One region of the Bacillus sp. EB V-12 genome, then DNA from elsewhere that is predicted to be linked to it. Evidence: riboswitches for the same ligand, from Rfam matches in the RefSeq annotation. Region 1 holds a riboswitch; each other region holds the start of a gene.
What was found. A riboswitch is a leader RNA that binds a small molecule or an ion and turns the genes downstream of it on or off. The one in region 1 is predicted to bind S-adenosylmethionine.
Positions count from the first base shown of each region.

Region 2: it holds a riboswitch for S-adenosylmethionine, as region 1 does, so the genes downstream of both, ACZDYH_RS21940 (methionine ABC transporter ATP-binding protein) here and ACZDYH_RS19415 (methionine ABC transporter ATP-binding protein) in region 1, are expected to answer to the same signal.
Region 3: it holds a riboswitch for S-adenosylmethionine, as region 1 does, so the genes downstream of both, ACZDYH_RS24320 (hypothetical protein) here and ACZDYH_RS19415 (methionine ABC transporter ATP-binding protein) in region 1, are expected to answer to the same signal.

Region 1 is NZ_JBUXJL010000006.1:86,502-89,781, forward strand. It holds gene ACZDYH_RS19410 (methionine ABC transporter permease) at 1-299, opposite strand, end outside; gene ACZDYH_RS19415 (methionine ABC transporter ATP-binding protein) at 292-1,317, opposite strand; SAM riboswitch class I at 1,496-1,603, opposite strand; gene ACZDYH_RS19420 (hypothetical protein) at 1,729-2,073, opposite strand; gene ACZDYH_RS19425 (thioredoxin family protein) at 2,226-2,534, opposite strand; gene ACZDYH_RS19430 (toprim domain-containing protein) at 2,538-2,882, opposite strand; gene gcvH (glycine cleavage system protein GcvH) at 3,139-3,280, opposite strand, start outside.
Region 2 is NZ_JBUXJL010000008.1:24,113-27,392, forward strand. It holds gene pruA (L-glutamate gamma-semialdehyde dehydrogenase) at 1-335, shown strand, start outside; gene ACZDYH_RS21935 (cysteine hydrolase family protein) at 606-1,151, opposite strand; SAM riboswitch class I at 1,394-1,500, shown strand; gene ACZDYH_RS21940 (methionine ABC transporter ATP-binding protein) at 1,624-2,643, shown strand; gene ACZDYH_RS21945 (methionine ABC transporter permease) at 2,633-3,280, shown strand, end outside.
Region 3 is NZ_JBUXJL010000010.1:86,264-89,543, forward strand. It holds gene ACZDYH_RS24305 (ECF transporter S component) at 1-536, shown strand, start outside; gene ACZDYH_RS24310 (YwiC-like family protein) at 719-1,441, shown strand; gene ACZDYH_RS24315 (hypothetical protein) at 1,472-1,663, opposite strand; SAM riboswitch class I at 1,795-1,893, shown strand; gene ACZDYH_RS24320 (hypothetical protein) at 1,994-2,251, shown strand; gene ACZDYH_RS24325 (SWIM zinc finger family protein) at 2,514-2,903, shown strand; gene ACZDYH_RS24330 (NAD(P)H-dependent oxidoreductase) at 2,927-3,280, shown strand, end outside.

The DNA.
Region 1 (3,280 bases):
AAAGCCGGCAAAGCTGCACTTGCTCCAAGAATTGTTCCAAGAAGAATCTTTGTGAATGGGATTAATAAAATAATTAAAATGATGAATGGTATAGAACGGAATATATTTACGAATGCTCCAATCACCGTATTAATTGATTTGTTTTCCCATAAATTATCTTTTGCTGTCATGAAGAGTAACAATCCTAAAATGAGTCCTAAAACAAATGTCGCAAGAGCTGCGATTACCGTCATATATAACGTTTCACCAGTTGCTTCTAACATTTGATTCCAATCAACATTTGTGAGTAACTTATCCATGTGCAATCACCTCCAGCTCTACTTGATCTTGATGAATTCCTTCTATTGCTTGCTGGATTGCTGTTTCCTCACCATTTAAATGAACAACTAAACTACCGTAAGAACCGTTATTCGTTTGTGCGATATTTCCTTGCAAAATGCTAACTTCTATGTCACTGCGTTGCATCAATCGTTGAAGCACTGGTCTTTCTACAGCCTCACCGATAAACTGCAAACGAATTACTTTTCCATCTGGATATTTTTCAATTAAATTTTCAATCGTTTCATTTGTATCTTCAGAATCTGTTAACTGCTGTACAAATCGTTTCGTAATATCTTGCTTCGGATTACGGAATACATCAAGTACTGGACCTGTTTCTACAATCTTTCCTTTCTCCATTACCGCAACACGATTACAAATCTTTCGAATTACGTGCATCTCATGTGTAATGAGTACAATTGTTAAACCAAGGCGCTTATTAATGTCTAATAGTAAATCCAAAATTTGATCTGTCGTTTCCGGATCAAGAGCTGACGTTGCTTCGTCACATAAAAGCACTTGTGGATTGTTAGCTAATGCTCTTGCAATCCCGACGCGTTGCTTTTGTCCCCCGCTCAGCTGAGATGGGTACGCGTCTCCTCTTCCTTCTAATCCAACAAGATGAATTAATTCATCAACACGTTTTCTTCTCTTCGCTTTATCAACACCTGCAATTTCAAGTGGAAACTCTATATTTTCACGTACAGTTCGTGACCAAAGTAAGTTGAAGTGCTGAAAAATCATTCCGATTTCTTGCCTTGCCTTACGAAGTTCACTTCCTGTAATTGCTGATATAACACGATTTGCAATTGTAATTTGGCCAGAAGTTGGTTTCTCCAACTGATTGAACAATCTAATTAAAGAACTTTTTCCAGCGCCACTATATCCGATAACACCAAATATTTCACCTTTATCTATTTTTAAATTGGCATTATCTACAGCAGTGACATCACCGCTTTTCGCCTTATATATTTTCTTTACGTTCTCTAATAGAATCATGATGTTCACCCCTTTTTTGTTTAGGTCGACTCCGCAATTTTTTATTTTTAATGCGTGTAGTCCACTGTTATCATTACTTTTATTATTTGAATGTCCTCCACATTCAAACAATAAAAAAACCTTTCTGCTTTAGAGAAGCAGAAAGGTTTATATGCGTATATAACAACATTATCCCTCTCTCTCATCTCTCAAAGCATTCGCTTTGCAGGAATTGGCACCATTTCAACATAAGTTGACGGTTGCCGGGCTTCACAGGGCACAGTCCCTCCACCTCTCTTGATAAGAGAAATCAGATTCAATTTTCGTCTGATTTGAAATTTATGAAATTGTCTATATTTTATGACTTGAATTGTATCAATATACACTTACCATGTCAACAGAAATTTTCGCAAAAAATGAAACTTCAGAATTTTAAGCACCTACTGACATCGGTTTACATATATGAAACATCGATTCCACTAATAACATCGTTTGGTACGTTCCCGAATATTGTACACGCCCATCGTTCATTAACATTTGCAATCGTACATTTCCATTCACCAATTGCTCTATATCTTTTTCATCTAAGCAAATGATTTGTTCCGTTCCTCTTTCCTCTTGTAGCAGCTCTATATAATCTCTTGAAATTTGTAACGAACAACTTTCATCTCTAAAGCGGAAATTAACAGTTTTCTCCTCTCGTCTTAAAAGCGGTTCTAAATGATATTGAGCATTAGCGTAATTTACAAATGATTGAAGCAAAGAATATAATCTCACCCTAAATCACATCCTTCATATCACTTTCTATTACATACCATTCCCTCTCACTAAAGAGCAATCCTGTTATTTTCGCTCGACAAATACTGTATCCACCCTGCATCTCGACATATTTCCCAAGAAATATGTCGAGGCGGCAAAAATTTTGCCGCCTACTTTAATTCCGTATATAAATATTCAACCGAATGAAATGCGTATATCTTCTTCATCAGTGTCCCATTTTCAAAAACAAGTAAACAAGGTACACTTTCAATCCCATACTCTTTCGCTAAATGCGGAGCATAATTTAAATCTAACATCCCAATTTTGAGGCCTTCAATTGTCATCTCAACGACTGTTAACATCTTTTTTGCTAATTGGCATGTTCCACACATTGGAGTATATACATATAATACTGTTTTTTCTTCGTTCTCTATTAGGGCTGTAGCTTCGGCTCCTGTCCAATCAATCACTTCTATCATTCCTTACCGTAAATATTCTGTATAAACGTCAATGTCGGCTCCCCATAATACATTTGCTAAGTGTGTAGATGGCGCAGTTGCCACTTCTCGGTACGAGCGATCAATATAGATATGCTCGGCTTGCGGGAATTCTTTTCGAAATTGTTTCCTTAACTTTTCTCCAGCATCATCAGCATCCACTAGCACATACACTTCCTTATCAAAAAACTGATCAACGAGCTCATCCATTTTCGACAAACCAATTGTACCATTTGTACAAACAATTTCCACCGGTTCACGAATAATAGATTCAATCTTTCTTCTATCTGATGTACCTTCTACAATAATGACTTTTTCTACATAAATCATATGTCATCACCCGATCACCATATACTATATAACCTTGAACTTAGTATATAGTATATTCGTTATTTTCATGTTGTTTCCTGTTTATTTTTGCAAAAGAAAAGCGCAAGCGGCTCATTCAGATTGTGAAGACTTATGAAACCTTACCACAAAACAGTTTTTCTCATAATAGCTTATTTATTTACATATAACTTGAATTTCATTATTTCACAAAAAATAAAAAAGGACAGCACAAAGGCTGTCCTTTAGTCGACTATAATTAGTCTTGGTTTGTCATTTCTGCATATTTTTCTGCAGTTAATAACTTCTCAACTTGGCTTGCATCAGAAAGTTCAACTTTAACCATCCATGCACCCTCGTATGGAGATTCGTTAACAAGTTCTGGTTGGTCACTTAATTCT
Region 2 (3,280 bases), on a different contig from region 1:
ACGTTGCAGAAGATGCTCGCTTAATGAAAGAAGAAATCTTCGGACCAGTAGTAGCATTCTGTAAAGCGAAAGACTTCGATCATGCACTTGCAATTGCAAATAATACGGAATACGGTTTAACAGGTGCTGTTATTACTAACAACCGTGACCATATTGAAAAAGCACGCGAAGACTTCCACGTTGGTAACTTATACTTCAACCGTGGATGTACTGGTGCAATCGTAGGTTACCAACCATTTGGTGGCTTTAACATGTCTGGTACAGACTCTAAAGCTGGTGGACCTGATTACTTAGCACTTCACATGCAAGCAAAAACTACTTCTGAAACTTTATAAGAAATAGTAGAGGAGCTCTTCACAGAATGTGAAGAGCTCCTTTTAAAATTGAAATCCTATATATTACCATCGTTCGAAGGGAATGAGCTAAAACCTATTAATAGCGGGATAAACATGCGAACAGAAATAAAATGATGAGAAAAGTTGACTTATTAGTCATATTTTTTAGTATTCATTTTGAGAATTTCCTGTATAATACAATTTGAAAGAAAATCTATGGTTCGACAAGGAACACTCCTTTCGGTTTTGCTCACTGAAAGGAGTGTTTTTTTATGTAGCTAAAAATTCTTGCGTGCTTATTACATTTGCATATACACCATTTAAACTAGCTAAAATTGTATTGTGAATGTAAACAGCTGGTATAGTAGCGTTCTTAAAAGAAAGGTCTTTTGTAGCACAAGCATCATGTATAACGGTACATTGAAAGCCAAAATCGAATGCAGCCCTTACTGTAGCATCGATACACATATGAGTCATCATCCCACATACAACGACATGTTCAATATTTAAACGTTTTAATTGCTCTAGAAGATTAGTTTCTCGGAAGCTATTTGGATAATGTTTGACTATAACTGTTTCTTCTCTAAGTGGACGTACGCTTTCGTGAATATGTACACCTTCTGTATTAGGTAGGAAAAAAGTAGCGCCATCTTTTATAGCTACGTGTTGGATATGAAAAATAGGTTCGCTGTTTGTTCTAAAGTGTTGTAATAACTGATTAGCATATTCGCTTGCTTCTACTGGATTACGCAATTCCATCTTTCCATTTGGAAAATAATCGTTTTGAATATCGATGAGTAAAAGAGCTGTTTTCATATATTTATCTTCCTCCGAGTTTCATATTCAAATAAATTTATTCAATTCGTAGAGAAGATTCTCCTGTTTAAAAATATGAGGAAGAAGAATTTTAAATAACCTTGAAAGTTACTATTTTCTCATGAATTTTCATCTGAAAATTTTAATAAAGGAATAATTAATATTTTTCTAAAAAATGTATTGACTCTTATTATTCTGAGTTCTATAATGAGAATTAATTAAACGACAATTAAATCGATACATTCTTATCCAGAGAGGTGGAGGGACTGGCCCTACGATACCTCAGCAACGGGTTTTTTTAATACCGTGCTAACTCCAGCAAGCCATATAAAGGCTTGGAAGATGAGAAGATGTGAATGAGTACATATAAGTGCTCTCCTTCTTATCTTTATGGTTGATAAGAAGGAGAGCACTTTTTATTTTACCTCGAAAGCTCTGCTTCAAGTTTTTACAGCATATAGGAGGGGAAAAAATGATTTCTTTTAACAATGTAAGTAAAGTGTATGAATCAGCTGGGCAATCTGTTCATGCGGTAGAGGATGTAACATTATCAGTTGAGAAAGGCGAAATTTTTGGCATTATCGGTTTTAGTGGCGCTGGAAAGAGTACGTTATTACGCCTAGTAAATATGTTAGAGAGACCGACGGCAGGAACGATTTCAATAGATGATAAAGATATTACATCATTATCGACGAAAGAATTACGTAAACTAAGACAAAGAATCGGAATGATCTTTCAAAGTTTTAATTTATTTAATTCAAGAACAGTATTTGGAAATATTGCTTATCCATTAAAGTTAGCGAAAGTACCAAAGAATGAGATAAAAGAAAGAGTAAATGAACTGCTGAAGTTTGTAGGGTTAGAAGATAAAGCAAACTATTACCCAGAGCAGCTATCAGGTGGACAAAAGCAACGTGTGGGCATTGCTAGAGCACTTGCGACATCGCCAGATATTCTTATATGTGATGAGGCAACATCAGCCTTAGATCCAGAAACAACGACAGAAATTCTAAACTTATTAAAGAAAGTAAATAGAGAATACAATTTAACAATTCTTCTTATTACACATGAAATGCATGTTGTGAAAGAAATTTGTCACCGTGTAGCTGTAATGGAGAAGGGAAAAGTTATTGAAGAAGGAAAACTGTTTGATGTTTTCACGCAACCAAAAACAAAGACGACTCAAAACTTTGTACGTTCTGTCATTAATGATCATTTACCGGAAAGTGTTCTAGCGAAAATTCAAAATGGTGGTCAAATTTATCGTCTAACATTTACTGGTGAGGAGACAGGACAGCCGGTACTATCATATATCGCAAAAAACTATAACGTCGATGTAAATGTACTGTACGGAAATATTATTGAACTTCAAAATGTGCTATTTGGAAATCTTCTTGTAGAGTTGCAAGGGGAGCAGAGGGAAATTCAAAAAGCATTACAACATCTAAGACTGCAAGTGCAGCTGAAGGAGGTAGAAGCTCATGCGAGTTGATTGGAGTATATTTTGGCCGCGCATACTAGATGCGACGGGGGATACCCTCTTAATGGTAATTGTAACCCTTATATTTGCTACAATTCTTGGTATACCGCTAGGTTTACTTTTATATGTAACGAGAAAAGGAAACTTTTTAGAAAATAAATGGGTCTTTTCTATTCTTAACATCATAATTAATACAATTCGTCCGGTACCATTCATTATCTTTTTAGTAGCGTTAAGTCCACTAACGAGAAGTGTTATCGGAACGACGATTGGAACAGCAGCAGCAATTTTCCCGATGACCTTAGTCGCATCAATTGGTATTGCTAGAATGGTTGAAACAAACCTTGTTTCCGTTCCGAAAGGAGTAATTGAAGCAGCGCAAGCAATGGGCGCCTCGCCAATTAGAATTGTTTTTGAAATCCTTGTACCAGAAGCGTTAGCACCATTAATCTTAGGTGTCACATTTATGACAGTTGGTTTAATTGAATTTTCTGCAGTTGCTGGGCTTGTCGGTGGTGGCGGTCTTGGTGATTTAGCAATGACATATGGTTATCAACGTTTTGATACATCAGTTATGTTCGTAACGGTCGTGTTACTTATTATTCTCGTACAGATAGCTCAAAATTTAGGGAATTACTTTGCGAAAGTC
Region 3 (3,280 bases), on a different contig from region 1:
TTTCACGTGAAATTGTTCTCGTTGCTGTATTAGCGGCAATTGCAGCAGTAAGCCGGGTACCATTTTCTATTTTACCAAGTGTACAACCAACTTCTTTTGTCATTATCGTTTCTGCAATTGTATTTGGAAGTGAAACTGGTTTTATGATTGGTGCTACAGCAGCAATCGTATCTAATATTTTTTTGGGACAAGGTCCATGGACACCGTGGCAAATGTTTTCGTGGGGCATGATTGGTTTTATAGCAGGTTTACTTCGTAATACATTTTTTATGAAAAAGCTATGGGGGAGACTTCTTTACGGAGTAATTGTTGGCTTTTTATTTGGCTGGATTATGAATTTCTGGGGCCTTCTCGGTTTTATACGAGAAGCAACATGGGAAACTTTCATTTCGTATTATATCGCAAGTTTTTACTTTGATTTGAGCCATGCGATTTCGAATGTTATTTTCTTATTACTATTTAGTACTTCATGGATTACGATTCTTACAAGATTTAAAAAGAAATACGGTATATTAGATGAGCATAACGTGACATAGAAAAGCATACTCATATAAGGTAGGGTCGCGACTTACATATTCGTTTGCCTCTTTCATGCTTCTTACATAATGTAAGGAGCATTTTTTTGTCAAAAAATCGATTCAATATGCATCCGCTATTATATAAAATTATTTGTATAATTGTAGGTGAGAACTTTTTTCAAAAGGGAGGTGTATAGTTAATGAAGTTAGTTATTCCGAAGCAACATGGTGCATGGGCTATGCTTGTTATGCCTCTTTTATTAAGTGTCATACTTGGGAAACCTACTATTTATCATATTCCATTGTTTTTAGCGTGGTTCTTTATCTATTTAGCCACGTATCCATTTCTTACGTACATAAAGCAAAGACGAAAAAAAGAGTTTTTACAAGCTGCCATTGTTTATTTTATTATTGCGTTCCTATTTGGGACGATTTCTTTATTATATGAGTGGCGAATTCTTTTATTCGTAATAGTAATGATTCCATTATTTATAGTGAATATGTATTACGCTCGTCAAAAAAATGAAAGAGCACTATTAAATGATATTTGTGCGATTATTGTGTTTTGTATCGGTGGGTTAATTAGTTATTACTTTTCAATGAAGCAAATCGATCATACAGCTATATTTATTGCACTTATTTCATTTTTATACTTTTTAGGTAGTACGTTCTATGTGAAAACGATGATTCGTGAAAAAAATAATCCGAAGTATCGTCTTATATCTTGGGGATATCATATCGTATTAACGATAATTGTATTTGCGATTAATCCGTGGTGTTCTCTTATTTTTATACCAAGTGTCATTCGAGCAATTGTGTTGTATGGCAAAAAAATTTCTATTATAAAAGTAGGAATTTTAGAAATTGCTAATTCTGTATATTTTTTAATCATAACGGCAATAATTATGAAGTATGCCATTTGAAAAAACTTCCCATCAATTGATGGGAAGTTTTTAATCTTTTTCTAAAATGTGAACGGTGTACTCGCAACGTTGAATAGCTTGTTCAACAGCATAAAGTGATTGTTCAATACGAGCGCGATTAAAATCTTTTTCAACTGTTTCGAGCGCTTCTTCTAAACAATTTTTAGCTTCTTGTAATGATTGAAAAGAATCTTGTACATATCCGCGAGCATTTTGATGCATTTCATAATCCTCCTTGCATGTTCGTATATGGGTAGTATGAACAGTAAGGAAGAAAATATAATTTGTTATATTTATTATATTTGTTTGACAATTAAAGTGGAATTACGTATAGTAAGAATTAAGTGAATATTTTCTTATCCAGAGAGGTGGAGGGACTGGCCCGATGAAACCCAGCAACCGCGATGCAGGTGCTAATTCCAGCAGAACATATTTGTTCTGGGAGATAAGACGAAGATATATACGTAACTTCTTCTTATCGGAGAGGTTTTTTTATTGCAAAAAAACCGATTACGAAAATTTATATTAAGAAGAAAGGGGTTGCGCATTACTGTGACACTCGAAAAATACGTAAAACTGCGTAGTACAGTTTATGAATATATGATAGAGCAAGATAAGCCGATATCATTGTTAGATATTCAAGAACATATCGTTTCGCATCATGAAGGAAAATTCACGAAAAAGATGTTGCATCAATTTTATTTATCAAGATTATTAGACGAACTAAAACTGGATGGGAAAATTACATTAGCTGATGAATATCTCTATGCTGAAAAAGGGGTATTGTATAAGGCGAGAAAAGGGAGCTAAGCTCTCTTTTTTTCTTAAAATAACGGAGTATGTAGAGTAAAAGACTGCTAAAGCAGCCTGATACAGGGAATGGTGTTGAGTGTGTAGTGTCAAAAATTGAATGTGCCTGAAAGAGGCAATTCATATCGGCTGCAAATGAAAAGAGACACCTTCGCCGAATAGGTGTCAGTCGTTTTGTCATATAGACTTGCTATTTGACGGTTATTAGAATAACATACAGGATTTTTGAAGTCAAAAGGGAATTAAAGGAAGGGGTACAATTATGTACGCTTACTTATTAAAAGATATAACGAAATGGATCCCAAAGTACATTGTAGATAAGGGATATGAATATTATGAAGATGGACATGTAGAAGATGTTGAAATACATGATAAAAAAGTGTTTGCTTTCGTTACTGGAAATGCCGGAAATTATGAAGTAGTTATCGATCTCGAAGATTTTTCAGAAAGTAGCTGCGAATGTCCATATGAGAATCTTTGTAAGCATATGGCGGCAGTTGTTTATGATATTCAAGGTGCTGGTGAGAGTGCAGTTAAAGAGAAACTGAAAGATTTAGAAAAAGAAGAATTACTTATATTATTGAATCGATTATTGCAAAGTTCGAAAAACGTGCAAATTGTAGAGAAGATGTTAAAGAAGGAGAAACTTTAACGTATAGAGGGAGTTGTTATGTAGTGAACGTACTAATTGTATACGCTCATCCTAATCCTTCAAGTTTTAACGCGGCGATTTTCAATCATGTGCAAAAAGGACTACCGGAAACAAATCATTCAGTTACGCTGCTTGATTTATACAAAGAACAATTTGATCCAGTCCTCGTATTTAATGAAGAGAAGAAAAGACGTGATTTAGTAAATGAAGAAGAAACAGCTCGGTACAGAACGTTAGTAGAAGAAGTAGATACACTTTTATTCATCTATCCAATATGGTGGTGGGGGATGCCAGCAATTTTAAAAGGATTTATCGATCGTATTTTCGTAGCTGGATTTGCTTATAAATATGAAGGGGCTCTGGCGAAAGGCTTATTG